One region of the Mesorhizobium sp. Cs1299R1N3 genome, then DNA from elsewhere that is predicted to be linked to it. Evidence: riboswitches for the same ligand, from Rfam matches in the RefSeq annotation. Region 1 holds a riboswitch; each other region holds the start of a gene.
What was found. Region 1 has a riboswitch for thiamine pyrophosphate ahead of thiC (phosphomethylpyrimidine synthase ThiC). Riboswitches for the same ligand answer to the same signal wherever they lie in the genome.
Positions count from the first base shown of each region.

Region 2: another riboswitch for thiamine pyrophosphate. It lies ahead of O7B34_RS26890 (YkoF family thiamine/hydroxymethylpyrimidine-binding protein); the one in region 1 lies ahead of thiC (phosphomethylpyrimidine synthase ThiC).
Region 3: another riboswitch for thiamine pyrophosphate. It lies ahead of thiB (thiamine ABC transporter substrate binding subunit); the one in region 1 lies ahead of thiC (phosphomethylpyrimidine synthase ThiC).

Region 1 covers NZ_JAPYKQ010000001.1:161,099-171,408, forward strand. The annotation lists gene O7B34_RS00745 (cold-shock protein) at 614-826, opposite strand; gene O7B34_RS00750 (hypothetical protein) at 1,364-1,552, shown strand; gene O7B34_RS00755 (hypothetical protein) at 2,061-2,237, opposite strand; gene O7B34_RS00760 (DUF3307 domain-containing protein) at 2,234-2,575, opposite strand; gene O7B34_RS00765 (potassium transporter Kup) at 3,508-5,340, opposite strand; TPP riboswitch at 6,005-6,121, shown strand; gene thiC (phosphomethylpyrimidine synthase ThiC) at 6,227-8,068, shown strand; gene thiO (glycine oxidase ThiO) at 8,065-9,066, shown strand; gene thiS (sulfur carrier protein ThiS) at 9,035-9,232, shown strand; gene O7B34_RS00785 (thiazole synthase) at 9,234-10,007, shown strand; gene O7B34_RS00790 (thiamine phosphate synthase) at 10,004-10,310, shown strand, end outside.
Region 2 covers NZ_JAPYKQ010000018.1:34,105-44,414, forward strand. The annotation lists gene O7B34_RS26855 (aconitase X) at 1-1,104, opposite strand, end outside; gene O7B34_RS26860 (DUF3309 family protein) at 1,630-1,794, opposite strand; gene O7B34_RS26865 (hypothetical protein) at 1,769-1,999, shown strand; gene O7B34_RS26870 (methyltransferase family protein) at 2,079-2,714, opposite strand; gene O7B34_RS26875 (ABC transporter substrate-binding protein) at 2,958-3,974, opposite strand; gene O7B34_RS26880 (ABC transporter ATP-binding protein) at 3,967-4,734, opposite strand; gene O7B34_RS26885 (ABC transporter permease) at 4,731-5,486, opposite strand; gene O7B34_RS26890 (YkoF family thiamine/hydroxymethylpyrimidine-binding protein) at 5,593-6,201, opposite strand; TPP riboswitch at 6,192-6,305, opposite strand; gene O7B34_RS26895 (hypothetical protein) at 6,584-6,892, shown strand; gene msrA (peptide-methionine (S)-S-oxide reductase MsrA) at 7,083-7,601, opposite strand; gene O7B34_RS26905 (glycosyltransferase family 39 protein) at 7,788-9,356, opposite strand; gene O7B34_RS26910 (hypothetical protein) at 9,534-10,241, shown strand.
Region 3 covers NZ_JAPYKQ010000007.1:2,088-12,397, reverse strand. The annotation lists gene O7B34_RS16890 (amino acid ABC transporter ATP-binding protein) at 1-483, opposite strand, end outside; gene O7B34_RS16885 (amino acid ABC transporter permease) at 480-1,160, opposite strand; gene O7B34_RS16880 (amino acid ABC transporter substrate-binding protein) at 1,298-2,071, opposite strand; gene O7B34_RS16875 (RNA polymerase factor sigma-32) at 2,390-3,253, shown strand; gene O7B34_RS16870 (M48 family metalloprotease) at 3,270-4,739, opposite strand; gene thiQ (thiamine ABC transporter ATP-binding protein) at 4,972-5,748, opposite strand; gene thiP (thiamine/thiamine pyrophosphate ABC transporter permease) at 5,741-7,408, opposite strand; gene thiB (thiamine ABC transporter substrate binding subunit) at 7,432-8,430, opposite strand; TPP riboswitch at 8,474-8,588, opposite strand; gene O7B34_RS16850 (thiamine diphosphokinase) at 8,676-9,320, shown strand; gene O7B34_RS16845 (ABC-F family ATP-binding cassette domain-containing protein) at 9,322-10,310, shown strand, end outside.

The sequences.
Region 1 (10,310 bases):
GCGCGATGGGCGCAAAAAATATGACAGGGCAGACCACAAATGAGGTGGGTTGGACCAAAGACTTTTTAGCGAACTCGCAAAAAAGGAAATGACAAACCTTCCGGTTAAGGCGCGGGTCGGCCAACCTCCGGCCCTAATCGGCCAAGTGCATGCAGATCTGAAGAGCACGGCGATGGCGTGGCGCACGAGAAGCCGGAAGCTCCCAAGCCTGCCGTTCCGATCAAGAAATCGGTCAGGCCGAACTACATCGTCTGCCTGGATGGGTATGCCGACGGACTATCCGGTGGTGACGCCAAACTATGCCGCCGCACGCTCGGCATTGGCCAAGATCACGGGTCTCGGACGCAAACCCACGCAAAAGGAAGATCAAGGGCGTACCAAGCGGATACGCAAGGACGCGAGGGCTGATCGATCGGCCGGCCGGTCGTTCTGGCGCATAGCAGCCGCCCAGACGTATGCCGATACCAAAGGCGGGGACCCCCCGCCTCGCTTCACATGCTGTCCTGCCAGAAGTCAGAAAAGCCAACAGCGGCTCTTGAGCCCTGTTCCCGCGCTCGCTGAACGACAGCCAGCAGATGCGCGTTTTCCGTGTCGTTCCGGCTTGCGCCGGCGGTCAACCTGCTTTGCTAAGATTGCCGGCCGAGGACTTGCCGCTGCGGCGGTCCTGCTCGATCTCGTAATTGAGCTTCTGGCCGTCGGCGAGGGTCGAAAGACCCGCTCTCTCGACGGCGGAAATGTGGACAAACACGTCTTGGCCGCCGGCATCGGGCGTGATGAAGCCGAAGCCTTTGGAGCTGTTGAACCACTTCACGGTTCCAGTCGCCATACTGTATTCCTTCCTAACGATTGATCGCGGCTTGGCTTAGAAGTCAAACCGGTTTCATAAACGCAGCAAAGTCGAGAAATCGCAAGACATGGATCGATCGTGCCGAAAATCGCGGCCGTCATGTGTGGTTCCGAGCCCCTGTGCAGCCAACAGAATTTCGTCCACCGATATCAGAGCAGCTTCGTGGACGCTCTGCCGTCGGATGTGGCCATCGCTCTTGTTTCACCGGCAATGCACGGGAGGCAGTGTTTGCGCGCCCGTTTGCGGCTCAGTCATGGCAAATTTTAACTGGCAAGCTGCTTGTTTATAACAACAAAATGTGAGAGTTCTGCGCCGTCGAAATTGGCTCTCAAGCTTTACTTTATCGGTAAAAAACATCTGAAGGCGCCATAAGTATTGCTGGGCGAGAGTTTGTGATCTCACTGCTTGGTTGTTAGGTTCCGTAACGGCCCTGCTAGGCGGGTGTTTTCTCGTTATTGAATCGGTTGAAACGCGATTTGGCGTGTTTCGTTGACAGGAATAATTCAGGGGGGTTCCATGAAACAGGTAAAAAAATTGGATAATTTGAAGTTTGTCCAAGCAATGTTGCGAGAGATTCGTCAGACGGTGCAGGCTGACGGGGAGAGCCTGCTGACCTATTTGATCGACATGGCTTACCTGGAGGCCAGCGATCGAATTAGGTCGAGCTGGGCCGTGCAAAGCGACAATGGCAAGTCTGACGCCTAACTGGCGACACAACCATCTGTTAGGTGCGAGGAAGCGGACCTGTGGAAACTTTCAAGGTTGAGGAGATGGATGGCGCAAAAGCAATCCGTAGCGTGTCAGTCGACGCACAATGTCATGTGCACGCGGCCATGAAAGTGATACCGCGACCGCTCCAGCTTGATCGAGGACCTGGTAGGCTGTGGATACGAGTAACTGACGCCAATCGTAGCTCTCGAGCCTTCTATTATGGAGACTAACCGATCCACCTCACTCTCGTTCTCACACGCACTCTCTCTCAAGTCGCTTGATATTGTTGCTATGGCGTGCGGCCTATTTTCTTAGGGGCAGCGGGTTACTGCTTGTTCGAACGCTGGAAATCTGGCCGGACCGGAGATCAGACGTGTTGGATTGCCGTAACCGGAGAGCGGCAGCTTTTGGTCTTCGAATATCCGGTCGATCCGCTCATTGAGCCGTCGGGTTCGCGCCATGGACGGCCGCTGGCGTCCCCCGTACGCGGCCGGCCACGGCATCACCGATCTGCTCGCCCTCCGGTTGTGGTCTTGGCGCCCGTCGCGATCTGATTGAGCCGTTCAGCCTTGGCACCGGTGAGGCGTCCATGCATCCACGCGCCGGCGGCGCCAATCATGCCGGCGCCCACCGCGAGGATGGTGGGGTTGGAAAACAGGGATGCGAGTAGAACGGTCATGAGAATGTTCCCCAGAGCATCAAAATTACCACCCAGCAGAGTTTGCAGGAGATGTGCAGAGATTGGTCCATATTGTAAGAAATCCGCCCCATGCACTTCGCGTCGTCGATGAGGCCGTGAACGACGAATTCAGCGATACCGAGCGCGAGGCTGCCGGTTATCAGGCCGACGGTCCCGCCGTGGATTGCGGCATGAGGAAGAAGGCCATGATACCAGGGGACGCCCGGAATCGGGTTGGCGCGGTTCTTGGCCCTGGCAAGGAAGTCGCCCTGAAGCGGATAGTCAGCCAGCGCGTGACCGGCCAGAAGAAGCGCGATCGTGGTCAGTAGCGCGGTCATCTCACTACCTTGCCTGTCTTGAGGTTGCTGGCCGAGAGTGGGATCAGTCCTGCGGCGCGCATTCGGTCAGTGCGCCCGCTAGTCAGGTTGCTTTGGCCGTTGGTTGAGCGCGATGCAGCGCATTCACCCAGTCAGGAAAGTCACTCACCTGGTAAATCGGCCCACTGCCCACCGGGGAAAGCGTCGATCTACCCTTCTGTTCAAAGCGTGGAACACGAGCCCGGCAGTGCATGGCGCCGCCTCGCATTTCCATCGGTTTGCGCCAGGTGTCGCCTTACAAAAATTCATGATCACGTTCTTTCGCAATAAACCCTGTAGGGCTTTTTTCGTAACCGGCCGTGCGCAGGTTTGAGCGCGCGAGACCACAGGTGCGTGAGCCCATTTAATATCTGGATGAGACCAAGCATCCAAAGGACATGGATGTGTGCCAAGACTAGATGTCCAAAACCTGACGGGTCGCGAGAAAGCTCGCTATTCGGCTCGCGCCTCCGGCGCGTGATTCGGATGAGATGGGGGAAGACGACTTGGAGGCCCGCCACTGTGCAGCGCGATCAAGCGCAGCCTGCCCGCGATGCACCCCGGCGAACTCCTTTGCGAAGACCAATCCCACCGTGCAATTCCAAGAGCGAAATCGCCAGCCTGCTCGGGATCTCTGGGCAGACAGGTATCTTGATGAGAAGCAGCCCATTATCGCCGCTATGGCAATCTGACTCGAAGAGCGATGTGGTAACGGGGCACAACCTGCGGAAGCGTTACGACCTGGAGCCGCCGAGCGCGCTTGGTCCGACTCTGGAAGTCGCGGTTACGCCGGTGCTTACACCGATGCGGTCTCGGGCGGTCACGGCTTGAATCGGCGCTCGGGGCGGGACGAACTCGGCTTATGAGTTGCCCGTGCCCTGGCCAGGACGTGTACCGGACAAACATGGGGAGAGCTAGACAACCACCTGCGTGCCGATCTCGACCACACGTCCGGTCGGGATCTGGAAATATTCCGTCGCGTCCGCCGCCGTGCGCGCCAGGCCGATGAACAGCCGGTCCTGCCACACCGGCATGCCGGAATTGGGCGAGGCCTTGAGCGAGCGCCGCGACAGGAAGAAGGATGTCGTCATGATGTCGAACTTCCAGCCCTGCTTGCGGCAGATCGCCAGCGCGCGTGGAATGTTAGGCTGTTCCATGTAGCCGAAGGTCAGCGTCACCCGCATGAACAGCTCGTTGACCGTCTCCATCTTGACGCGCTCGCTGTCGGGCACCACCGGCTGGGGGGCAGTCACGACCGAAAGGATGACGTTCTGCTCGTGCAGCACCTTGTAGTGCTTGAGACTATGCATCAAGGCGGTCGGCGCGCTCGAGGGATCGCTGGTCAGGAACACGGCGGTGCCGGACACCAGCTGCGGCTTTTTCTTCAACAGATTGCCGGCGAGGACATCGAGCGGGATTTCGTTGCGGCGCGTCTTGTCGAAGAGATAGCGGCTGCCGCGCACCCAGGTCCACATGCCCAGCACGATGGTGAAGGCCACGACCAGCGACGCCCAGCCGCCTTCGAACACCTTGACGATGTTGGAGGCAAAGAAAACGATGTCGATGAAGGCGAACAGCACGGTCAGCGGGATCGCCACCGACAGCTTCCACTTCCAGATACGGGTCATGACGACATAGAGCAGCACTGTCGTCACCAGCATGTTGCCGGTTACCGATATGCCGTAGGCGGAGGCGAGCTTGCTGGATTCGCCGAAGCCGACCACCAGCATCACCACCACCAAGGCCAGCAGCAGGTTGACACGCGGCATGTAGATCTGGCCGGACTGCTTTTCCGATGTGTGCAGGATTTCCAGCCGCGGCAGCATGTTGAGTTGCACTGCCTGCCGGGTCAGCGAAAAAGCCCCTGAAATCACCGCCTGGCTGGCGATGACGGTCGCTGCGGTGGCCAGCACCACCATCGGGATCAGCGTCCAGCCCCCGTTCATCTCGAAAAACGGATGGCCGACCACACCTTTGTTCGCCAGTATGAAGGCACCTTGCCCGGCATAGTTCAGCAGCAGGCAGGGAAACACGATCGTCAGCCAGGCCAGCACCATGGGCTTGCGGCCGAAATGGCCGAGATCGGCATAGAGCGCCTCACCGCCAGTGACGGCAAGGAAGACCGCGCCGATGGTGACGGAGGCGACGCCTGGCGAATGGATCAGGAAGGCGACGATGTAGTACGGGCTGATCGCCCACAGGATTTCCGGATCGGCGATGATGTGGTTGAGGCCGGACAGGCCGATAGCCAGGAACCAGACAGCGGTCACCGGCCCGAACACCAGACCGACGCCGCCCGTGCCGAAGCGCTGTACCGCGAACAGCATGGCGAGAACGACCAGTGTCAGCGGCACGACATAAGGCTGGAACGTCGGCGTGACGACCTCCATGCCCTCCACCGCCGACAGCACCGAAATCGCCGGCGTAATGACCGCGTCGCCGAAAAACAGCGAGGCGCCGATGATGCCGATCCCGAGCATCACCGCCGAGCGCTTCGGAAAGCTGCCGCGCGCCAGCGCCATCAGCGACAGCACGCCGCCCTCGCCGCGATTGTCGGCGCGCAGCACGAACATGATGTATTTTACTGTAACTGTGATCGTGAGCGACCAGATGATCAGCGACAGGACGCCGAGAATATCTGTGCGATCAGCGACGTTGCCGCCCGACGAGGCATGCAGCGCTTCGCGGAGCGCATAGATCGGGCTGGTGCCGATATCGCCGTAGACCACACCGAGTGCGCCAAGCATCAACAACTCAGTACTTTGAGACGAGCCGGGATGTCCCGCTAGTTCCTCAACGTCACAACTGTTGGCAGAATCCACGACAGCCATTCGTATGCTTCCCACGGGTGCTGTGCTCTACGGCCAACGCAATTGTGCATTTCCGAGGCACGCGTCCTTGCGACGGGTAGCCTCGGCCGATTGGGCGGTGCGACAAGGAGAGGGAGGAGCTCGCTGCACTGCCGCTATCGGCCGAGGCGTCTGGAAATTGCCAATCGGGACTGCCATGTTGAAGTCGGCTGGCATATCACCAGCCCATTACTCCATCAACCAGCAAATTAGCAATTTTTAAGATTTAAACTATGGATGAAACAAGATTACGTCATTAAACTGATGTCTATTGAACTGCTATACCGAAGTAATATTTTCATTAAGTCACGAGTTCCGAGATATTATCGAGCTACAACTATCAACGAGCAATTTATGAAAGTCAATATCTTCATGGTTTCAGATGTAGCATTTCGGTCGGTTTGTCATGGACCATGAGCATTTCACCGGCCCCCCGCGACGACAGAATCGAGCGCGGACCGAGCCGGTCCGCGTCCTGTTTATAAAACCCGTCCTTCTGGCTTCGACCTACCGCCCTGGACCGAATGCGCTTGACAAAAGGCCACCGGCTCGGTCCAATTGACCCATTCACCAGGGGAGTCCCGGCAAGGGGCTGAGATACTGCTGGCTTTCGCGGCGCAGTGACCCGTTGAACCTGATCCAGTTCATACTGGCGTAGGGACGGTGCAAGCGCTTTGCGGGAGTTCATCCCCGAAGACCTGTTTCGAACAGGTCGACCAAAGCGTCTTTTCATCCTTCCGGCACAGAACTGGGTCTCCATTGCAAATGAGCAAAGGAGCCTCAAATGAATGCCTTGACCCCCGCAGTTTCGACGGGACCCCTGCCCGCCTCACGCAAGATACACAAGCAAGGCACCCTCCACCCGCAGATCAGGGTGCCGATGCGCGAAATCTCCGTCCACCCGACCGCCGGCGAACCGCCTGTGACGGTCTATGATCCATCCGGCCCCTACACTGATCAAACGGTCGAAACGAGTATAGAGAAAGGCCTCGCCCGGCTTCGGCACGAATGGATTACGGCTCGTGGCGATGTCGAATTCTACGATGGCCGCGACATCACGCCGGAAGACAACGGATTTGCGACTGGCGCGCGCCTGACGCCGGAATTTCCCATTCGCAATCGGCCGCTCAGGGCCAACGCAGACAAGGCGGTGACCCAGCTTGCCTATGCCCGCGCCGGCATCATCACGCCCGAAATGGAATTCGTCGCCATTCGCGAGAACCTTGGACGCGAAAGCCTGCGCGGCAAGCTGCAGCGGGACGGCGAGGCCTTCGGTGCGGCGATCCCCGATTTTGTCACGCCGGAATTCGTGCGTGACGAGGTAGCGCGGGGCCGGGCAATCATTCCCGCCAACATCAACCATCCCGAAAGCGAGCCGATGATCATCGGCCGCAATTTCCTGGTCAAGATCAACGCCAATATCGGCAACTCTGCTGTCACCTCCTCAATGACTGAGGAGGTCGAAAAGATGGTCTGGGCGACCCGCTGGGGCGCCGATACGGTCATGGATCTGTCGACCGGTCGCAACATCCACAACATTCGCGAATGGATCGTTCGCAACTCGCCGGTGCCGATCGGCACCGTGCCGCTCTACCAGGCGCTGGAGAAGGTGGGCGGCATCGCCGAGGACCTGAACTGGGAGGTCTATCGCGACACGCTGATCGAGCAGGCCGAGCAGGGCGTCGACTATTTCACCATCCACGCCGGCGTTCGGCTGCATTACATTCCACTCACGGTCGAGCGGGTTACCGGCATCGTCAGCCGGGGCGGTTCGATCATGGCGAAATGGTGCCTGCACCATCACCGGGAAAGCTTCCTCTATGAGCATTTCGAGGAGATCTGCGACATCGCCAGAGCCTATGACGTCTCATTCTCGCTCGGCGACGGACTTCGTCCGGGCTCGATCGCCGACGCCAATGATGCCGCGCAATTCGCCGAACTGGAGACGCTTGGCGAACTGACGAAGATCGCCTGGGCCAAGGACTGCCAGGTGATGATCGAGGGCCCGGGCCACGTTCCCATGCACAAGATTAAGGAGAACATGGACAAGCAACTCGCAATCTGCGGCGAAGCACCTTTTTATACCCTCGGGCCGCTGACGACGGACATCGCCCCGGGTTACGACCACATCACCTCAGGCATCGGTGCGGCCATGATCGGCTGGTTCGGCACCGCCATGCTCTGTTATGTGACGCCGAAGGAGCATCTCGGTCTGCCGGACCGCAACGACGTCAAAACCGGCGTCATCACCTACAAAATTGCCGCGCACGCGGCCGACCTGGCGAAAGGCCACCCGGCGGCGAAAACCAGGGATGATGCCCTTTCTCGCGCCCGTTTCGAGTTCCGCTGGGAGGACCAGTTCAACCTGTCGCTCGATCCGGAAACCGCCCGTTCCTTTCACGACGAGACCTTGCCCAAGGAGGCGCACAAGGTCGCGCATTTCTGCTCGATGTGCGGGCCGAAATTCTGCTCGATGCGCATCTCCCACGACATCCGCGCCGAAGCGCAGAAGGAGGGGATGGAGGGGATGGCGGCGATGGCGGCGATGGCGGAAAAATACCGCGCGGGCGGCGATCTTTATATGCCGGTGAGTGGCACCACGCCCGAGGCGCCGGAGCCATCATGAGGGTGCTGGTCAAGGGGGCCGGCGTCGCCGGCCTCACCGCGGCCTTCGAGCTCACCACTCGCGGCGCGGAGGTCACCGTCGCTGAAATCGGGTGTGGTCTCGGCGGCAGCGCATCGTGGTTTGCCGGCGGCATGCTGGCGCCCTGGTGCGAGCGCGAAAGCGCGGAGCAGCCTGTGCTGGACCTCGGACGCGGCGCCGCCGAATGGTGGGATGCCGTGCTGCCAGGTCAGGTGACGCGGGCCGGAACGCTGGTTGTTGCAACGCCGCGGGATGCGGGCGAGCTTGACCGCTTCGCAAGCCGCACCTCGAGCCATCGCTGGATCGATGAGGAGGAAATCGCGCGGCTGGAGCCCGACCTCGCCGGCCGTTTTCGCCGCGCCCTGTTCTTCGCCGGCGAGGCGCATCTCGAGCCGCGCACTGCAATGGCAGCGCTTCACGAAAAGCTCGTCGCGATGGGCGTCGACTTCCGCTTTGCCACGGACGCCCGGCAGCTTTCCGGATTCGACCGTGAGATCGACTGCGTGGGAATGGCGGCGGGCGATGAGAGGCTGCGCGGCGTTCGCGGCGAAATGCTGATCCTGCACACACCCGATATCTCGCTGTCGCGCCCGGTCCGGCTGCTGCATCCGCGCTTTCCGCTCTATGTGGTGCCGCGCCCCGATCACCGATTCATGGCCGGCGCCACGATGATCGAGAGCGATGACAGCGGTCCGGTCACGGTCCGTTCGATGATGGAACTTCTGAGCGCGGCCTGCGCGCTCCACCCGGCTTTTGGCGAAGCCTGCATCATTGAGACAGGCGCCGGGGTTCGTCCAGCTTTTCCCAACAATCTGCCGCTAGTCGAAGCGAGCGGAGACACCGTTAGGATCAACGGCCTCTATCGTCATGGCTTTCTTCTGGCCCCGGCCATGGCGCGCCAGGCGGCAGACTTTCTCTTCAGCAAAGACAAACCCGTGGAGCTTGCTCATGAAACTGACCGTCAACGGCGAAGTGCTTGAGATTGACGCCACGACACTGGCGGCACTGCTTGCCGACCTCGATTATGAAGGCGATTGGCTGGCGACAGCCGTCAACAGCAACCTTGTCCACAAGGCCAGGCGGGCGGAATTCCAGTTGAGCGACGGCGACCGGATCGAGATCCTCTCGCCGATGCAGGGAGGCTAGCATGTTCGAGCTTTTCGGGACGCCACTTCCCTCCCGGCTGCTTCTCGGCACGGCGCAATATCCTTCGCCGGCCATCCTTGCTGATGCGGTCAAGGCGTCGGGCACCTCCGTGGTGACCGTCTCCTTGCGGCGTGAGATGGCGGGCGGCAGGGCCGGCGAAAAATTCTGGTCGCTGGTTCGATCGCTCGGCACGAAAATCCTGCCCAACACTGCTGGCTGCCACTCCATCAAGGAAGCGGTCATGACTGCGAACATGGCGCGCGAAGTGTTCGGGACGAGTTGGATCAAGCTCGAAGTGATCGGCAACCATGATACGTTGCAGCCAGACGTGTTCGGCCTGGTCGAAGCCGCTCGTATCCTGTGCGAAGATGATTTTGCGGTTTTCCCTTACACCACCGACGACCTCGTCGTTGCCGAACGGCTGCTGCACGCGGGCTGCAAGGTTCTGATGCCGTGGTGCGCGCCGATCGGTTCCGCCCTCGGCCCGGTCAACATCCCGGCGCTGCGCTCGATGCGCGGACATTTCCCCGGCGTCCCGCTGATTGTGGATGCAGGGCTCGGACGACCGTCGCACGCGGCAACCGTGATGGAGCTCGGCTTTGACGCCGTGCTCCTGAACACGGCGGTCGCTAAGGCGGCCGATCCGGTCGGCATGGCGGGTGCGTTCGGCAAGGCGGTCGATGCCGGATATGAGGCTTTCAAATCGGGAATGCTCGAACCGCGCGATGTTGCCGTGCCATCGACGCCGACATTCGGCCGGGGGGTCTTTTCATGAAGCTCGATCCCTTCTACCTGATCGTCGACAGCGCTGCCTGGATCGAACGGCTGGTGCCGCTTGGCGTCAAGCTGGTGCAGTTGCGCATCAAGGACAGGGATGAGGCCACGCTGCGGACGGAAATCCGCCGCGCGAACGACGCCTGCACGATCCATGGTTGCCAACTGATCATCAACGACTATTGGCGGCTGGCCATCGAGGAAGGCTGCGACTTCGTCCATCTCGGCCAAGAGGATTTAGCTGCGGCCGATCTGCTAGCGATCAAATACGCTGGATTGAAGCTCGGGCTTTCGACCCACGATC
Region 2 (10,310 bases), on a different contig from region 1:
GAGGATCGAGGTGACGTAGGTGCAGGTGTCGGCGACCGGGATCAGGCCGAACGCCTCCATGCCGTCGAGCGACCCTTCCTCCCGCAGCCGGCTCAGCGTCGCGCGGCCCGTGTTGACATAGATCGGAATGCCCCTGTCAGGCGCGACCGCACGCAGCAGCGGCAGCAAGCGCATCCATTCGTCATGCGAGAAATGCGGCGTGCCCAGCGACACGGCACGGAGCGGCGCGCCATCGGGCACCATCGACAGCCTGGACAACGCATGGTCGATGTCGGCACGGTTGATGCGGACAATCTCCTCGGGCACCGTGCCTTGAAAGGCCTCGTCGACGGTTCCGGCCTCCGGTGTGATGCCGACGGCATGGAACAGCGCCACCGCGCCTGTCGTTGCCGCCGCGGCACCAAGCGCTTTCAGATGATCCTCGTCACGCGGTTTCGGCAAGCCCGCGATCACCGGAACGCGGTCGCCACAGGCTTGCCCGATAATCAGTCCGACGCCGACAAACAGACTGTCGCTCGGCTCTGAACCGGCGATGTCGAGTTCGAATAGGATACGGCCGCGCCGGTTTTCGCTCAGATGCAGGCCCCAGGCCGGTGCGCGCCCGGTCATGGCGCAGCACAGATCGATGAAATCGCCATAGCGATTGGTGCGCGCGCCGATCACCGAATTGGCGAAGACAATGGCGTTGGATTCCCCCCAGGCGATCTGCTGGCCGAATTCAGGCCGGAAGCGGGTCTGATAAGGTGCGCAGGTGAAGGTCGCCTGGCAGCCAAGCTCCAGATGCGCCTTCATCAACCGCCGCGCCGGCACTTCTTCCGCGACGGTCATCTTCACCATGCCGGGATGGATAAGGTCGAACGAGCCGACATTCAGCGTCGCCGGGACACGCACACGGCCGCCGCCCTCGACCAGCCGTTCGACGAAATCGAGTCCTGCCTTGCCGTGGTAGAGGCAGCCATCGATATGGGCACCGGTGATGTCGAGCAGGCTGCCGGCGCCGATGGCTTTGGAAAAGGCGATGAGGATCTTCATGGCGGCGGCGACGGAAGGGCCTTGCTCACTGCCGAGCATGGATTTGTCCAGCGCACTCAGTTCCAAAGTCATCGGTGTGCTCCGGACTCTACCCTTATGGCGGGACAGCGCCCCCCTCTGCCCCGCCGGGCATCTCCCCCAGGGGGAGATTGGCAGCTTCAGCCTTACTACACTTTTTGCAACGTGGAACATCTGTGAAACCGGCGATGACAGCCGACTGCATGGAAGCGCAACGCCTTGTCGAGCGCGCCGAGCGGCTCGTCGAGAGCACGCACAGCTATGTGAACTCTGTCAGCGATCGGCGCGGGCGGACGCTTCACCGCAAGTGGCCCAGCATCACCCTGCGGCGAGCCAGCACTTCGAGGCAATCGCCTTGATGAAAAAGGAAAGCCCGCTCCGGGGACGCCGGGGCGAGCCTTGGAGGAGGATGAAAGGGTGGGACCTTCTCCTCTTGTTTCCACGGGGGGTGTGGACCGCAATCACCATACGCGAGTCCCGCGGAATGCCGGATCACAAGCCGGCTTGCTTGCATCACAATCCGGTGCCCGGCGACGTGAGCGTGGTCACGCTATTGCGATTGCCGCCGTGATCGAACTGCTAAATGCGTCCAAGAACCACAAGGATGATGACGATGAGCAACACAAGTCCGAGACCGCCACCACCATAATAACCGGTTCCGTAGAACGGGCCACCGCCGAGACCGCTGAAGCCGCCGAGCAGCGCGAGGATTAGAATAATGATCAGTATCGTTCCTAGACCCATGGCCTTCCCTGCTCCTGAATGGGCGCTTTCGCGCTGTTTCAACATCGCGCCATTTCGGATGTTGCAAGGTAAGAACGTTTTCGGGGGGCTGGCGTTCCGCCGGACCATTGCGGCTGCGGAACATTCGGCCCCGAAACGCAGAAAAACCCGCCTCAACGGCGGGCTCGGACTGCTGACAACCATGGCTTTTGCCGGGAGTCTTTGATTCACTGGGCGATGTTGAGGCGACCCGCCCCTGAACAGCCCAAAATGGGTTCGCCAACAGTGCCTTGGCGATCTTGTTCTCAGAATAGCCGATAGAACAGCCTGTAGTGCACGCGTTCCATGTAGGCGCGATACTCCGCCACGGTGGACAACAAGGCCTCCTCGCGCAAGATGCGGTAAAGCTGGAGATAGGTAATTACCGCATAGACCGCGAGATTGTGGAAGGAAAAGGCCGACAGGAGGTAGAGCACATGGCCGGCGAGGTAACCGGCATAGATCGGATGCCGCACCAGCCGATAGGCACCGCCCGTCATCACACCGCGATTGGCGGGCAGGATCGCAAAAGAGCGCCCCAGCGAGATCTTGCCCCAGATAACGAACAACAGTGCGATGAACTGCAACGGCGCGGCGACATAAAGGGGGACGAGTGCAATGCCTGGTTGGAGGGTGATCAACGCAACGCCAAAACTGGCTGACACCGAAACGATGACCGTCAGCGGATTCCAGTCACGCGTCACCGGACGTCGCGACAGAAGCAGCCAGGTGAAGGTGAGTATCTCGGAAATCGCCACCAGCGCGGCATTGAGCCGGGTCGGATCCTCGATAAGCTGATAGACGCCGCGATAGACGAACAGCCCCGCGCACACCAAGGCGCAGACACGAAAGAAACCTTCGCGCAGGTCGAGCAGAATCTCGCGCTTGCGCGCCGCGGACAAAAACCGGTTATCTGCTGCAGGCGAAAGGGTGTCGCTTTTTGACATGAGCAAGGCAAGCATCCCGATGATCCCTCGGGGCGACCCTCGCATGCAACCATTGCCGGGCCGTTAACCGAGAAGATCAGATCGGCATCAAACCGGATCGCAGGTGAGGGCCGCACCGGAGGTTTGTCGGGGCCGCAACCTTGGCGACATCCCGACGTCCAGCATCGGACGATCCTTTCGCGGTTTCAGCATTGATGCCTATTTGAGGTACACATTGCTGAAATATTTCGCAAAATCAGGACGTTGCGCGACGATCTTGCCATCGGCGTCGTGCAGGATGCCGGCAGCAAGGAGATAGGAGCCGATCGCTTCCATCTTGGCCGGATCCATGATGCCGATGGTGCCGTCTTGCCCGCGCAGATAGTGCCCCTCGATCAGTGTCTTCAGCGAGGCGTGGATCAGCGCCGGATTGCTCAGGGCATCCTTGTTGGCGGCGATCAGCAGCGTGGCGGCTTCCTCCGGATAATCGACCGCGAACTGATAGCCGCGCCGCGTTGCCTGGATGAAGGACGACGCCAGCTCGGGATTTGCCTGGAGATAGGCTTCGCTCGAAGAGATAAGCGTCGTGTGCTCGTCGGGGACGCCATAGTCGGCGTAGACGAAGCTGCGCTGCTTGACGCCCTTGAGTTCGGCTTCGACGCCCTCCCAGGTCGACACTTCGAGCGTGAAGTCGACCGAACCGTTGGCCAGCGCCTCGTAGGCGGAAGTGCCGAGCGTCACCGTCTCGAAATCGCCCTTGCCGCCATCATGCCGGATGATGGTTGAAATCAGTGCGTTCTCCCAGGCACTGCCGAAGCCGCCATAAGTCAGGCCATCCAGATCCTTCGGACTTTTGATCTCGCTGCGCGCCGCATTGAACACCAGCCGGCCTGTCTCGGACCGCACGACGGCATAGACACCCTCCAAGTCGGCCCCAGCGGTCCTCTGGGTGAACAGACTGATGGTGCCGTTGATGCCGAAATCGGCGACGCGGTTGGCGACAAGCGTGCCGGCACCGGTATCGCTATAGGGCAGGATGTCGACGTCGAGGCTGGCCTCGCGATAAAAGCCCTTGTCGCGGGCGACGAACAGCCCGATGTGGTTGGTGTTGACCGTCCAGTCGAGCGCGACGGTAACCTTCCGCGTTGCCGCGAAGGAGCGGCTCGATCCGGTGATCAGCGGTACGCTGCCGGCAAGGGTGAGCAGCAGAGCTTGCCTGCGCGTCAAGTCAGTCATGGTCATGTCCTTTGGATGGCTGGAGGTTGAGCAAAATATCGAGGATTTCGGCCTCGAGTGCCCCGGCCTGCCGTGTGGCGGTGCTGGTCGGATCACGCGGGCGCGGCAGTGGCACCTTGATTTCGCGCACGACATGGGCCGGCCGCGCGGACAGCACATAGATGCGGTCGGACAGGAACACGGCTTCGCGCACATCATGGGTGATCAGCATCGCCGTCCAGCGATGATGCCGCCACATCTGTTCGAGCCAGCGCTGCATGGCCGCCCGGGTCAGTGCATCGAGCGCGCCGAACGGCTCGTCGAGCAGCAACATGTCGCGTTCCTGCACGACAGTGCGCAGCAGCGCCGCGCGCTGGCGCATGCCGCCCGAAAGCTGCGCTGGAAAATGCCGCTCGAATCCGGCAAGCCCGAACTCGGCAAACAGCGGCGCGACCCGCGTCCGCGCCGCCTTGCGGCTGACGCCTTGCACCTCGAGCCCGAGCGTCGTGTTGTCGAGGATGCGCCGCCACGGCATCAGCGCGTCGCGCTGCGGCATGAAGGCGAAATGCCTGCCGTGATCGTCGAGCGGCACGCCGTCGAAGAACATCTCACCCTCGCCATGCTCGGCGCCGGTCAAAAGCTGGAACAGCGTCGACTTGCCGGCACCCGAAGGCCCAAGGATCGAGACGAATTCGCCGGCATCCACGCGCAATGAAATGTCGGCGAGCACTTCGAGCCCGCCAAAGGCCTTGCGCATATGCCGCAATTCGAGCCGGCTCATGCTTGCGGGCCTCTTCCGGCGGCTTGCCTGCCAGCGGCTTGTTCCCAGGGCATGGCAAGACGCTGCAGCAGCACCGTCAGCCCGAACAGGACGAGGGTGAGCGCGGCGCTGACGCCGACGGCGGCGAGCACCAGGTCGGGACGGAAATTGTTCTTGGCGTTGAGCATGTAGATGCCCAGCCCTTTGGCCGCGCCCGCATATTCGGCGAAGATGGCGCCGACGACGGCGTAGGTGATGGAGATCCTGAGGCCCGCGAAGAAATACGGCAGCGCCGAAGGCAACCGTGCCAGCATGAAGACCCGCCAGCGCCTTGCTCCCATGGCGCGCAGCATCTGGCCAATCTCTACCTCGGTCGCCTCGTAGCCCTGCACGAGGGCCACCAGCATCGGGAAGAAGGTGACCAGCGCCACCAGCATGATCTTGGGCGTCAGCCCGAAACCGAACCAAAGCACCACCAATGGCGCGATGGCGACCAGCGGCAAAGTCTGGCTGACGATAAACACGGGAAACAGCGCGCGCCGCAAAGGCTGGAAGAAGTCGACCAGCATCGACAGCGCGAAGGCGGCGCTGAGCGAACAGGCAAAACCGATCAGCGTGGCACGGATGGTGGGAATGGCATTGTCGAGCAGCGCGTCACGATTGAGCATCGCCTGTTCGAAGACGCGCGAGGGCGCCGGCAGAACCGTCGGCTTGACGCCGGAATGGCTTGCATAGAGTTCCCAAGCCACGAGCACCAGACCGATCGTTATCACGGCCGGCGCTGCCTGGGCGAAGAAGCCCGCGAGTTGACGCGGGTTGCATGACGATGAAACCACGAGAGGATAACCTTGACGGCGCGCGCGCTTCGGCGCGAGCGGTTCAGACGGCAGTGGGACTGTTGGCCGAAACCGTGACGTCGAGGGTCACGTGGCCGGCGCCTGGCCCGAAGCGGCAGAACGCTTCATCGAGCGCCGAGAAGATCGCGCCGGCATCGCCGCGCAGCTTGGTGCAGAAATTCTTGGAGCGATCGTAGACGCCGGACTGCTTCAGGAAATCGATGCAGCCATAGATCTCGTCCATGTGGTCGTCCGTGCCCATCACATAGAGCGAGAACTGCGCCGCCGCTGGCTGGCCAGTGGCGGGCGCGCCGCGCACGGCGGTGATGGCCGCTTGCTTGCGTGGTCCGAGTGGCCCGGCGGGTCCGCCGAACGTGTCGGAGCGGCAGATTGGATCGTCCGGCTCCCCCGGACAGCCACGCGAAATGGTGGCCGACAGCACGCAATGCTTGCCGCTGCCGGACGCAGCCACGAAAAGGTCGCGCAGCGCCGGGAACAACACCTCGGGGGGCCCGACCAGCAGGGTCGAGATGTCGTCGGTCTCGATCCTGAGCTTGTCGCGATACGGATCGAGCGCGCCGAGCGCACCCAGGATGACGCCGACAAAATCGTCGGCCATTGGATATAGGGAAACCTGTGCACCTGAAAACATCGCCCGCCTCGCTCCGCTGGTATTACCCAGATCAGCTTCTAGGGTCTGTGGGCTTGCCGCCCCCGTCTCAGCCCCGACCGTACGGAGCACCCCTGTGGATGGCGGCGTTAAAGCACCATTCGATCGGTTGGGGAAGCTGTTTTTTCAGCAAGCTGCGCCAAAAGCATTGCGCCAGCGCAGACGCAACCGGGTGCCGCCGGCTCGGAAATTTGTCTGAAACCTTCGCAATGCCGAGGGGTTGTCCCACCAGACGCAATCGCAGGAAAAGTGTGAAGCGGTTTCTGGCCGGAATTGCGTCAAAACAAAGAGATAGAGCGGTCAGTTGCTTCCGCGAAGCCCGTGAACCGCTCTGGCGATGAATTCATAGAAATGGAGACAAACCATGCTTATGAAAATCCTCGCGGCTTCGGCCTTCACCATTGCCCTTGCAACATCCGCCATGGCGCAAAGCAATAGCGCAGCCGGCGCGGATCGGCCCGGCGGCAGCGGCAAGTCGGTCACTGTGGACCCAACTACCCCTGCTTCGCCCAATACAATCGATCCGGGCGCAACCAACAGCACGACCATCGCGCCGGGTGACATGAATTCCAACGCGGACCAGAATTGCCCGAACAACCCGCAGGGCGCGCAGAGGGATGCCAATGGCAATGCGACCGAGCCGACCGTTAACGACAGCAACTGCGGGAAATAGTTTTCGAAGCATGGAAATCGCGGACTGAGGTTCCGCGATTTCCATGCGCATCGATTTCAGTGTCCGCCACGACCGGCCGGCGGCACCCCTCGCGCCGATTCGAACTGTCAACCGCCGGACGGTGGTTAACACCGCTATTGATATGGTCTTGTGGCAACCAGCGGGAGCTTCTGCCCGCCGCCAAAAAATCTTATGAAACTGCCTTTTCGCGAACCGGCAGTTTCCAGCTTGGCCTGATGAAATGGCAGGTGTAGCCGTTGGGATATTTCTCCAGATAATCCTGGTGCTCGGGCTCGGCCTCCCAGAACGCACCGACCGGCGCGAGCTCGGTGACAACCTTGCCGGGCCACAGGCCGGAGGCATCGACATCGGCGATGGTGTCCTCCGCCACACGCTTCTGCTCCTCGCTGGTGTAGTAGATTGCCGAGCGATAGCTCATGCCGACATCGTTGCCCTGACGGTTGCGCGTCGTCGGATCGTGGATCTGGAAGAAGAATTCCAGAAGCTGGCGGAAGCTGATTTTCCCCGGATCGAAGGTGATCTCGATGGCTTCGGCATGCGTGCCATGATTGCGATAGGTGGCGTTCGGCACGTCGCCGCCGCTGTAGCCGACACGGGTGGCGAGGACGCCCGGGAAGCGCCGGATCAGATCCTGCATGCCCCAGAAGCAGCCACCGGCAAGCACTGCACGTTCGCTCGAAGTCGCCATGTAACGTCTCCTCAAAAGGCAATCCCAGGAAAAGTGTAGCGGCTTTCCCCGAGGAATTGCGCGACAACAAATTTGGATATCCCCATAAATGGGCATTGTCGCCTGGTTCGTCCAGTCAGACGAGCGGCCATTCGGTCATACCGATGGAAGGCGGCCCTAACGAACCGGCGCATGACATTGCCCGCCTTAGACGCGCGGATGCCGGGTTCGGCTGCTGGCGGAGACCGGCAGATATCGCATACCAGGCGGAATGGCGGCAAAACTGATCGCTACCGGCGGCGCCGCGCGCGACCAGTTGAAAAGAACCGTCTTGACCGGGATGTTGTCCAACCATGCCCGCAACTGTGGCGGCACGCCACGACCACGCCAAATCATCAGCATGCCATGGTCGCGCAACCGCTGCCTCGTGATCCAGGGTGCGAACCGCATATCGAGGTCGGTGAAGATCGACGGCTGGTCATAGGCATTGAGGCCCGCCAGCATGGCAAGATTGGTGTCGCCACCGACGATGTCGAGCTGACCGGGCGCCGCCGCGTGCCAGACTGCCTCGGCCTCGTCCGAGATCGGCTGCGCGGGCCAGCAGACGGCGTCCATGCGCCCGCGCAAATTGCAGTCCGTCCAGCGGATTGCCGCATAGGCACCCGACATGGTGACGATGCAGATGAAGGCGCAGATCGCCAGCTTTCGCATCTCGACGGCGCCGAGCCGGTGACCGAGAAAGGCCAACGCTACGATGCCGACAAGATTGTACATCGGCGCGCCCCAGGCCTCGCCGGCGCCGGTGAACAGCGAGGCCACCATGACCAGCGCCGCGGGCCCAAGCCCCATCCATAGGAGATAGACGAGCGTGCCGCGCTCGACCGGCTCTTGCGGGGCTGGTGAGCGCCGCAAGAGCCCTGATAGCGCCAACACCAGGAGAAAGCCGGAAAACCCGGCGATCTGGACGCCGATATAGTAGAGGCGCGCACGGTGCTCGCTCACCCACGCATCGCGGCCGGCGAAATAGGTCAGCGGCAGGAAATCCATGCGGTAGAGTGCGATGGCCAGCGGCGCGGCGACCACGAGAAAAACGGCCAGGCCAAGCCATGGCCAGGGTGTCGCCAGCCGGCTGCGCGCGCGCGGCTCGTACAGCAGCCAGAGAGCGCCGAAGGCGAGCAGCAGGCCGGTAGAGAACTTGGCGTAGAGCCCGACGCCGGACACCAGTCCGAGCGCCAGCCACCAGCCTGGCCCGTCGCCGCGGCCGGCGCGCCACAACAGCCAGCAGATCGCGGCCCAGAACGGCATCTGCGCATAGTCGTGATTGAATTGCGGCGTCGGCCAGCCGAAGAAATATATCGATGGCATCAAAAGCACGGCAGCCAGCGCGCGCCGTTGTCCGAGCATGTCGCGGGCCAGCAGATAGACCAGGACGAAGGTGGCCGAAATCGTCAGCTGAGCGAGCAGATATTGCGGCCAGCGGAACGATCCGGTCAGAAGATGGCTGGTCTCGAGCAGCCAGCCGGGCAGTTGCGGATGCTTGTAGGTTAAAAGCACCCATTCGCGGCCCCACATGAAGCCTTCCACGACATCACCGGGCGGTGCGGGATTGATGAGTGTTGGCACCACCGTCCAGCACAGGGTCTGCGCCAGGCACAAAAGCGCCAGCAAACCCCAGGGGTGCCGAAGCAGGGCGGACCAGACCGACGACGAGTCCAGTTCCACGGCAGGCAGCCCTGCCGGCATCCAACGATCGATGGAGTCGTCAATTCCCGCCATGCGGCGCTTAGACCACATCGCCTGGTTTGCCGAACAGCCCCAAACATCAAAGCTTACAAAAAAGTATACTTGCAGGTCATTGCAAGACCAAGATTGAGCGGGATCTACGGTCTCTCACTGCCGTCGCCGGGCAGAACAGCCCGCACACTGATCCCACTTGAACATCCCGGATACTCGATGCGTCACCAGCATGCCGTCATCCACCACCGCGCGCTCGACTTCTGGCTGGCGCGCGCGGCGGTCCTTGTCATCATCTGCCTGCAGCTTCTGGTCATCAACGATCTTTCGTTCGGCCCCCGCTGGCTGGCGCCGGCGCTGGAGGCCGCCCTGCTCGTACCCCTGTCCGTAGCCACCGCCTGGACGCAGGTCGCCACCCAGAAGGCGGTCGAGGAGGAGCACTGGTATTTGGTTGGCCGGTTTCGCGTCATGATCCGCAGGACGGCCCTGGTGATGACCGGCCTCGTCAGCGTCATGAATTGCGGCTCGCTGGCGCTTCTGGTGCGTGCCTTGCTGGCCGGCCATGCGGGCTCCAGCGGCCAGACGCTGCTGGTCGACGCGCTCAACATCTGGGTCACCAACGTGATCGTCTTTGCCTTGTGGTTCTGGAGCACCGACCGGGGCGGGCCGCCGACCTGTGGCCTCGTCACACGCGCCCATGCCGATTTCCTGTTTCCGCAAATGACCCTGAGCGACCGCGAGATCCGCGACTGGCTGCCGGGCTTCGTCGACTATTTCTTCCTCGCCTTCACCAATGCGACCGCGTTTTCGCCAACCGACACATTGCCGCTCTCCCAACGCGCCAAGCTGCTGATGATGGCCGAGGCGATGATCTCGCTGCTGACGATCGCGCTGGTCGCGGCCCGCGCCGTGAACATCCTGGCTTAGGACTTGCCAAGGTATCTGGCCGAAACGCAAAATAGCCGCCCGGCGAACCGGAGCGGGCTATTGATTGTC
Region 3 (10,310 bases), on a different contig from region 1:
CGGCGACGGCGCCAGCGCCCGGGCGATCGCCACGCGCTGCTGCTGGCCACCCGACAGCGTCGCCGGCCAGGCATCCGCCTTGTGCGCCATGCCGACCTTTTCCAGCAGCGCGAGCGCCCGCTCGCGGGCGCGCGCCTCCGGCCATTTCAGCACCGTGACCAGCCCCTCCATGACATTTTCGATGGCGGTGCGATGCGGAAACAGCTGGAAATTCTGGAACACCATGCCGGTCTGCAGGCGCAGACGCCTTATGTCCGCCGCCGGTACCTTCCCGCCGGGACGGAACTCGAGCGTCTCGTCGCCGATCCGCACCGTGCCCGATGTTGGGATCTCCAGCAGGTTGATGCAGCGCAGCAGCGTGCTTTTTCCCCCGCCCGAAGGCCCGACCAGCGCGGTGACGCTGCCTTCGGCGATGGCAACCGTCACCCCCTTCAGCACGAGATTGTCGCCGAAACGCTTTTCGATGTTGGTGAGGCCGATCATGAGCGTGCCTCCAGGAAGCCGCCATAGCGGTTGAGCCGCTCCTCCAGCCGAGTCTGCAAGGCCGAGAGCACCGAACTCATCGCCAGATAGAGGATCGCCGCCTCGACATAGAGGATGAGCGGCTCATAGGTGGTGGCGACAATGCGCTGCGCCGCCTGGAACATCTCCGGCACGGTGATGGCGGCGGCCAGCGACGTGTCCTTGACCAGCGAGATGAAGGTGTTGGAGAGCGGCGGCACCGCCACCCGGCCGGCTTGCGGCAGGATGGTGCGCCGCATCGCCTGGCTCCAGGTCATGCCGATCGAATAGGCGGCCTCCCACTGGCCTTTCGGCACCGAGCCGATCGCCGCGCGGATGATTTCCGACGTGTAGGCGCCGATATTGAGTGTGAAGCCGATCAGCGCCGCGGTAAAGGCGTCGAGCAGGATGCCGACCGACGGCAGGCCGTAGAAGATCAGGAACAGCTGCACCAGGAGCGGCGTGCCGCGGAAGATCCAGACATAGAAGCGCACGAGCGCCACCAGCGGCTTCGGCCCGAACAGCCGGCCGAGCGCCGCGCCCAATCCCACCGTCAGGCCGAGCACGAAGGACAGCAGCGTCAGCGGCACGGTGAAGATCAACGCTGCCCACAGCAGCGAGGGCAGCGAATCCAGCATCAGTTGCAGCCAGTGCGGCACGAAATATCCTCCGGAAGGGACGGGCAGCGTCATCGAAGCGCGAATGCGTCAGCCATATCACGACAAAAGCGGCGAGCCGTCAAAGACGGCTCGCCGCTGGATGGGCTGCGGGGCGACAACCCGCCCCGCCTTATGAATTACTTCGAGACGTCCTGGCCGAAATAGGTGTCGGCGATCTTCTGGTAGGTGCCGTCGGCCTTGATGTCGGCCAGGGCCTTGTTGATGGCCGCGACCAGCTCCGGATCGCCCTTGCGCACGATGACGCCGGAGTAATCGGCATTCTCTTCCTGGGCGGCGATCTTCACATTGGCGTCGGGCTTGTGCTTCTTGAAGTCGAGGAACGACAGGCTGTCATTGATGGTGGCGTCGGCACGGCCGGTCAAAAGCAGCTGGATCGACTGGTCGAAGCCGTCCGTGCCGACCAGTTCGGCGCCATTCGACTCGGCCAGTTTGCCGAAATTGGAGGTTAGCGACTGCGCCGACTTCTTGCCCTTGAGATCGGCGAAAGTCTTGATGTCGGTATTGTCGCCGCGCACGATCAGCACCGCCTTGGAGGCGATGTAGGGATCGGAGAAATCATACTTGGCCTTGCGGGCATCGGTGATGCCGACTTCGTTGATGACGGCATCATAGCGGTTGACGTCGAGGCCGGCGATCAGGCCGTCCCACTTGCCCTCGAGGAACTGCGCCTTGACGCCGAGCTTGTCGGCGATCGCCTTGGCGATTTCGACGTCGAATCCGACGAGCGCTCCGGATGCATCATGATAGGTGAACGGAGCGTAAGTGCCTTCCGTACCGACCTTGATGACGCCGGCCTGCTTGATCTGGTCGAGATTGGCGCCGGCATGCCCCGATGCGACCGCCAGGACCTGCAGCGTTCCGGCGATGATGAGCGACTTCAGCCATTTCATTTTTCTGTGATCCCGTCCTTGGCCTGATATCAGGCATGTTGTGAGAGTTGGAAAATGACAGATGCAGCCCGGAAAAATAAGGAACAAAATTTCAAAGAGGGCTAATTCCAGAAATCAAATACTCCAAAAGGAATTGCGTTGCAGCATCGGGATTCCGGGCAGCCGTGCCGAAATTGCCCGGACGTCATCGCTCGCCTGCCTGCGCCAGCGGAACCTTTCCCGCGCACGGCAGTTTTGGCTGTTCTAGGGCACGACGCCGTCATTTCAAGCCGGTTCCTGCCAGTTTGTCATTCGCACGCCTGAGCCAAGGAGCGCCTTATGATGGAAGACACGGCAGGTCGGGTCATGGTCCGCGCGGCAATGAGGGCGCCTTACCTCGAGCGCGACGAGGAGCATCGGCTGGCACTGCTTTGGAAAGAGGACAACGACCAGAACGCATTGCACAGCATCACCGTTGCCCATATGCGGCTGGTCATTTCCATGGCCTCGAAATTCCGCCATTACGGCTTGCCGCTCGGCGACCTGATCCAGGAAGGCCATGTCGGCCTGCTCGAGGCTGCCGCCCGCTTCGAGCCGGAGCGCGAGGTGCGGTTTTCGACCTACGCGACGTGGTGGATTCGCGCTTCGATGCAGGACTACATCCTGCGCAACTGGTCGATCGTGCGCGGCGGCACCAGTTCGGCGCAAAAGGCCCTGTTCTTCAATCTCAGGCGCTTGCGTGCCCGTCTCGCGAACGGCGCCGAACCGCTCTCCAACACGACTCTCTACCGCGAGGTGTCGGTTGCGCTCGGCGTTTCCGAAGCTGATGTGGAGTTGATGGATTCACGCCTGTCGGCGCCCGACTCCTCGCTCAACGTGCCGCTTGCCGACGATGCGGGGGCGACCGAGCGGATGGATTTCCTGGTCTCGGACGATCCCTTGCCCGACGAGATTGTCGGCGACAAGATCGACGTCGCGCGCCGCTCGCTCTGGCTGAGGGAGGCGCTTCAAGCTCTCAACGCCCGCGAACTCCGCATCATCGAGGAACGCCGGCTTACCGACGAGGGCGCCACGCTCGAGGCTCTCGGCGAAACGCTCGGCATCTCCAAGGAACGCGTCCGCCAGATCGAGGCCCGCGCCATGGAAAAGCTCAAGGTCGCGCTGGTGAAGCAGAACCCGGAATTCATGGCGACTGCCGCCTGATTCCCGCGACATGCGCTTACTTGTCGGTGACGATCTTGACCTTGTCGCCGGCCGAAACCGCGGCCCCCGGCGACAGCGCGTTGAGCACGCGGAACAGGTCGAGCTTGCGGTCGACTCCCACCATCTGCGCGGCGAGCGAACCCATGGTCTGTCCCGGCTGTACGGTGAGCACACGAATATGCAGTGGCTTCAGTGCCGCCTTTTCGGCGGGGCTGAGAATGCGGAAGGAGCCGCTGACCGAGCGAGCCACCGTCTCCAGTGAGGTGCTGGCCGAGGGAGCCGCGGTCAGCAACCGGTAGACCTGGCCGCCGGCACGGATCACCGCGATATCGAACTGCCAGCCTTCGGCGCCTGCGTGCGCGGTCGCCGCCTCATTGCCGTTGATGGTTTCCTGCTTGACGGTGCTGTCGTCAAGGCCGGCCACCCAGCCGCTTCTGATATAATCGGTCAGGGCGCGGTTCTTGTCGATCGAAACACCGTCGAAGCGGATCGCTATGTCGCCCGACCCGGTCGCCGTAACCGCTGCCGCTGAATTGTCGATGATGAAACCGTCCGGCACGGTGAACGACACGCCGAGGCCCGGATGCAGGAAGGTTTCGCCGCGCACATAGCCTTCTTCCGGCGTATCGCCATAAAGCAGGCCGTCTATGCCGGCGAGGAAGGAATCGCGGTCGCGCGTGCCGAAACCGGGCGCGCCGAACTGGCGGGCGTGGCGCTGTGCCAGATCGATGCGTTGCGGCGTGTTGGGGTGGGTGGCCAGGAAGTCGAGGCTGGCGTCCGTGGCACCGCTGATCGAACGGAAATCGGTGTAGGCCGACATCGACTGCAGGAAGCGGCCGGCGGCATAGGGATCGTAGCCGGCTTCGCCGATCGACTTGATGCCGATGGCGTCCGCCTCCAGTTCCTGATTGCGCGAGAACTGCGCCAGCCTGAGCTTGCCGCGGATCAGTGCTGCCTTGGCGGTCGGGCTGTCGCCGAGCACATCGGAAACGACCTTGGTCGCCAGGCCTTCCTCGGCCTCCAGCTGCTGGCGCTGCAGGCCGTGATTGGCGGTGACGTGGCCCATTTCATGCGCGATGACGGCGGCGAGCTCGGACGAATCATTGGCCAGCGCCAAGAGGCCGCGCGTGATGTAGAGGTAGCCGCCCGGCAGCGCGAAGGCGTTGACGTTGGGCGAATTGAGGATGGTGATGCGATAGGTCTGGGTCGGGTTGGCCGATACCACGGTCAAATTGCCGACCACCTTGGCGACCATGCGCTCGAGCTTGGGATCGGAATATTCGCCGCCATACGTTGCAAGGATGCGCGGATGCTGCGCCTTGGCGAGTTCGGCAAGCTTGTTGTTGGCGGCGACATTGTCCACCGTGATCGGCTTGTCGGATGGCTGGAAGCCGGATTCCTGGACCTCCGGAGGCGTGAACATCTGGCAGCTTGCCAGCGCCACCGCAAAGCCAGCCAGCGCCAGGAACCGCACCAGCGGATTCATTCGTAGCCTGTCAGCGCTGATCGCCAGAATGGCTTCCTTTCAGGTCCTTGCGCATGACCACGGCATGCGCAAAACAAACTGCTACAGCGTCCGTCACGCGCCCCTCGGGGCGGGCAGCAGATGCTGTAGGCAAATCACGGCCTGTGCCGGACCGGTATCGAGCGGACCTAGCCACACTACTCCAGTCATGGCAAGCAAGCGCCACATCGCCTCAAGCCGGTTTGAGCGTAAATTATGTCCGCTTCCGGGCAATATCTCGTGATAACGCATCCCCGGCACCGGCACCGATATAGCGCCGGAACGCCTCCGGCCCAGCCCCTGCAAAGAAATCGTCCGATGTGCCCGAGGCAGCGATGGTGCCATTGTCCAGGAATACCACCTTCTGCGCGATGCGGCGGGCATCCTGCGGCTGGTGCGTGACGAACAGCACCGTCATGCCTCGCTCGGCATGGAGGCTGGCAACCAGGTCGAGCATGTCGCCGCGCAAGGCGGGCCCAAGCGAGGCGAAGGGTTCGTCGAGCAGCAGCACCGGGCGGTCACGCACCAGCACGCGGGCCAGGGCGACGCGCTGACGCTCGCCGCCCGAAAGCTCGCGCGGCAGCCGCTTCTCCTTGCCGGCAAGGCCGGTGCGCGCAAGTGCGCCCGCGATATCGGCGTGGTCGGCTTCGGTCAACCGCAACGATGGCGAACGGCCGAGCCCGACATTTTGCTGGACAGAGAGATGGGCGAAAAGATTGTTTTCCTGGAACACCATCGACACCGGCCGCATGGCCGGCGGGTCGCCACCGACTTCGGCCCCGCCGACCAGTACGCGGCCGGATCGCGGCGTCTCGAACCCGGCCACCAGATTGAGCAGCGTCGACTTTCCCGAACCGCTCGGCCCCATGATGGCGGTGATCCGCGTCGCGGTGAATCCGACATCGAAGGCGAACAACGCCTCGCCATAACTGAACGAGACCCTGTCCAGCCGCACCGCAACCCCTTTGCCGTCAGCCGCCCCGTCAGACATCGCGGGCCATCCCCTTTCCCAGCCGGTCCGCTGCCAGCACCAGCGCCAGACAGACAAGGCCCAGCAACAACGCCAGGCCGGCGGCGTCCTGCGTGCGGTAGCTGCCCATGCGCGCCAGGAGAAGGTAGGGCAAGGTCTGCACGGAATCACTGCCGAACAGGGCGATCACGCCGAGATCGCCAAGCGACAGCGCCATGGCGAAGGCAAAGGCGGTGGCGAGCGGCCGCCGAAGCGACGGCCAGTCGACCAGCCACAGTCTTGACCAGCCGGAAATGCCGAGCTGTGCGCAGAGCCGCTCGTGACGCTCGCTTGCCGCATCATAGGCGGGACGGACGGCGCGCAGCGCGAAAGGCATTGCCATGACGGCGTTGACGGTGACGACCATGAGCGGGGCGACAGCAAAGACATCGCCGAGATGGCGCAACAGAAGGAACCAGCCGGCGCCGATGACGATCGGCGGCACGACCAGCACAAACCCGGCGCCGGTATCGGTGGCATGTTCGAGCAGTGTCCTTGAGCCGGAGCGGCGGTTCAATGCCAGCGCCCTCCGCGCCATTGTGAGAGCCAGCGACAGCATCACCGAAAGCAACGCCGACAGGAATGCGAGCACGGCACTGGTCAGTGTCGCTTGCCGGACAGTGGCCTCACCGGCCAGCCGGCCGAGATCGGCGCCCAATCCGGCCGCCACGGTCGCCGCCATGGGTCCCACCACGAACAGCAGCGCCAGCCCGATGAGCAGGGCATTCAGCACGGCCTCAGTCCTGTTGACCGAGAGATAGCGGCGCGGCGCGACCGGCAGGTTGGTGTCGCCGACGACATTGGCGCCAAGCCGGGTCAACGCCAGCACCACGACAAAGGTCAGCGCGATCTGCAGCAATGTCAGCGCGACAGCCCGCGCGGGATCGAAATCGAAGCGCAATGCCTGATAGATGCCGACCTCCAGCGTCGTCGCGGCCGGTCCGCCGCCGAGCGTCAGCACGATGGTGAAGGATGTGATGCAGAGCATGAAGACAAGTCCGGCGACACCAGGCAAGGCGGCCCGCAGCGTCGGCCATTCGATCAGCCGGAATGCCGGACGCGCTCCCATGCCGAGCTGGCTCGCCAGCCGCCACTGGTCTGAGGGGATGGTTTGCAGCGCCTCCAGGAACAGGCGGGTAGCCAATGGCAGGTTGAAGAAGACATGGGCAACGAGAATGCCGGAGAGGCCGTAGATGCCCGGCCAACCCTGGCCGCCAACCCAGTTGGACAGGCCGGCGAAATAGCCGGCTCGGCCGTAGAGCGCCAGGATGCCGAGCGCCGCGACGATCGCCGGCAGCGCCAGCGGCACGGCGAAGAGTTGCAGGATGAAGGCGCGGCCGGGGAAACGTGGATGCCGCGACAGCGCCCGCGCCACGAACAGGGCAGGCCCGACCGAGAGCAGCGTCGACAGGGCCGCCTGCCAGAGCGTGAAGCGCACGACGCGGAAGAGGTAAGGATCGAAGGCGGCCCAGGCGCCGGAAAAATCGTGGGCGCCTTCGAGAAGCAGGCCGGCAAAAGCGCCGCCGATCAGCAGCGTGGTTGCCGCAAGCGCGACAATGCCGGCTGTGATGCGGGGGTCAGAGCGGGTTTGCACTGAGAACCAACGATCGACTTGGGAAACCTTGTGTTCCTTGGCGGCCATCTCACGAGACTAGCCCACGAAACCTACTTGCTCATCACCGCCAGCCATTCGTCCACCCAGGCCTTGCGGTTGGCCGCGACTTCCTCGGGGCTGAACAGCAAGGTCTTGGTCGGCTTGACCAGTTTGTCGAAGGCAGGGTTGAGCGGCTTGTCGGTCTTGCCGGCCGGGAACATCCAGTTGGTCTCCGGGATGGCGTCCTGGAATTTCGGCCCGGTCATGAAAGCCATGAACTTGGCCGCCAGCGGGTTCTTGGCGCCTGTCGTGGTGATGCCGGCGACTTCGATCTGCAGGTACTCGCCCTCTTCGAAGGATGCCGCCTGGTAGCGCTCGGTGTTCTCGGCGACCATGTGGTAGGCCGGCGAGGTGGTGTAGGACAGCACCATCGGCGCCTCGCCCTTGGTGAACAGGCCATAGGCCTCGCTCCAGCCCGGCGTCACGGTCAGCACCTTGGCCTTGAGCTTGGCCCAGGCTTCCGGCGCCTTGTCGCCATAGACCGACTTCACCCACAACAGCAGGCCGAGACCGGGCGTCGACGTGCGCGGATCCTGAATGACGATCTTGTCATTGGCACTGCCCTCGACCAGGTCCTTCAGGCTTTTCGGCGGCGTCTTCAGTTTTTCGGTATCGTAGACGACAGCGAAATAGCCATAGTCGAAGGGGACGAAAGTATCGTCGCTCCAGCCGCCCGGCACATTGACATCGCTCACCGCGCCGTGCGGCGCGAACAGGCCCGACGCCTTGGCATCGGCGGTGAGATTGGTGTCGAGGCCGAGCACGATATCGGCCTTGGTCGAAGCGCCTTCCAGCTTGACGCGGTTGAGCAGCGCCACGCCATCGGCGACCGAGACGAACTCGACATCGCAGCCACATTCGGCTTCGAATTCCTTCTTCACCACCGGGCCTGGACCCCAGTCGGCGGTGAAGCTCTCATAGGTGTAGACGGTGAGCTTGTCCTTGGCCAAAGCCGGCCCGGACAGGGTCACTACCGTGGCCGCGATGAGGGAATATAAAAGCGTGCGCATCGGCGCCTCCTTCGTTTGCGTTGAAAGGAATTGAGGCGTCGGATTGTCCGAAACGTCTAATCCCTCCGCCGGTACAAACCGGATCAGGTTCAGCGGGTTGGCGAGACTGCCTCTCAGCCGGCCCGCGAAAGTCGCGTCCGGCACCCCGTTAGAGCGTTTCGACACATAAGCCCGGCCGATGGGACACGCAAGTGGGAGTTTGCCGCCTTCCGTTTCCCGTGCCGGGCTGGTAAGGGCGACGGGATATGAGCACATTCACCATCTTGCTTGGCGGCGACCTCATCCGCACGCCCCGGCTCGACCGCCAGGTCGAAGGCTCGCGCGTCATCGCCGCCGACGCCGGCATCGGCCATGCGCGGATGCTGGCCCTTGTGCCGGAACTGTGGGTCGGTGATTTCGATTCCGTACCAGCCGATCTGCCGGAAGATCTCGCCGCCGTGCCCAGGCAGACCTTCCCGGCGGAAAAGGACAAGACCGACGGCGAACTGGCGATCGCGGCAGCCCTTGAACGCGGGGCGACGCGCCTTGTGCTGGCGGGCGCCTTCGGCGGCAAGCGCGCCGACCACGCCTTCCTGCACCTGGCGCTTGGCCTGCGGCTGGCCGAGGCCGGAACGGATGTGCTTCTGACCAGCGGTGCCCAGGAAGGTGTCCCCTTGCTGCTCGGCAGGGCCAGCTTCGATTATGCCGACGGCACGCTGTTTTCGATCCTTGGCTTCTCCGAACTCTCCGGCCTGACCGTCACCGGCGCCAAATGGCCGCTCGACAAGGTCGAGGTGGCTTTCGGTTCGTCGTTGACCATTTCCAACGAGGTCAAGGGCCGCCTCGACATCGCGCTTCGCCATGGCCGAGCGCTGCTGCTCGCCCATCCCCATCCATTGCCCGAAAGCTGACATGGCCCCGCCTCTTCTCAATCTCGACGGGATAAAGCTGACTTTTGGCGGCACGCCGCTGCTCGACGGCGCCGCCTTGACCGCGTCGGGCGGCGACAAGATCGCGCTGGTCGGCCGCAACGGGTCCGGCAAGTCGACGCTGCTCAAGATCGCCGCCGGCCTGATCGAACCGCAGCACGGCGAGGTGTTCCGCCAGCCTTCCGCGACAGTGCGCTATCTGCCGCAAATGCCAGACATGGACGGCTTCGCCAATGTGCGCGCCTATGTCGAGGGCGGTCTTGGCCCGGCCGACGATCCCTACCGCGCCAGCTATCTGATGGAGCATCTCGGCCTGTCGGGCGAGGAACGGCCAGGCGACCTGTCCGGCGGCGAGGCCAGGCGCGCCGCGCTTGCCCGTGTCATGGCGCCGGAGCCCGACATCCTGCTTCTTGATGAGCCGACTAACCATCTCGATTTGTCTGTCATCGAATGGCTGGAAGAGGAGCTCGTCCGGACCTCCTCGGCGCTCATCGTCATCTCGCATGACCGCCGCTTCCTCGAACGTGTGTCGCGCGCCACCGTCTGGCTCGACCGTGGCGAGACCCGCAGGCTGGACAAGGGCTTTGGCCATTTCGAGGAATGGCGCGACGTGGTGCTGGAAGAGGAAGAGCGCGAGCAGCACAAGCTGGGGCGCCAGATCGTGCGCGAGGAGCACTGGCTGCGTTATGGCGTGACGGCGCGGCGCAAGCGCAACATGCGCCGATTGGGTGAACTGCAGACCATGCGCCAGCGCTTTCGCGGCCATCGCGGCGCCGAAGGCTCCGCGACCATGGTGGCAAGCGACGCCGCCGAATCCGGCAAGCTGGTGATCGAAGCCAAGAACATCGAGAAGAGCTTTGATGATCTCACCGTCGTCAAGGGGTTCTCGACCCGCATCCAGCGCGGCGACCGCGTCGGTCTTGTCGGGCCGAACGGTGCCGGCAAGACGACACTTCTGAAGATGCTGACCGG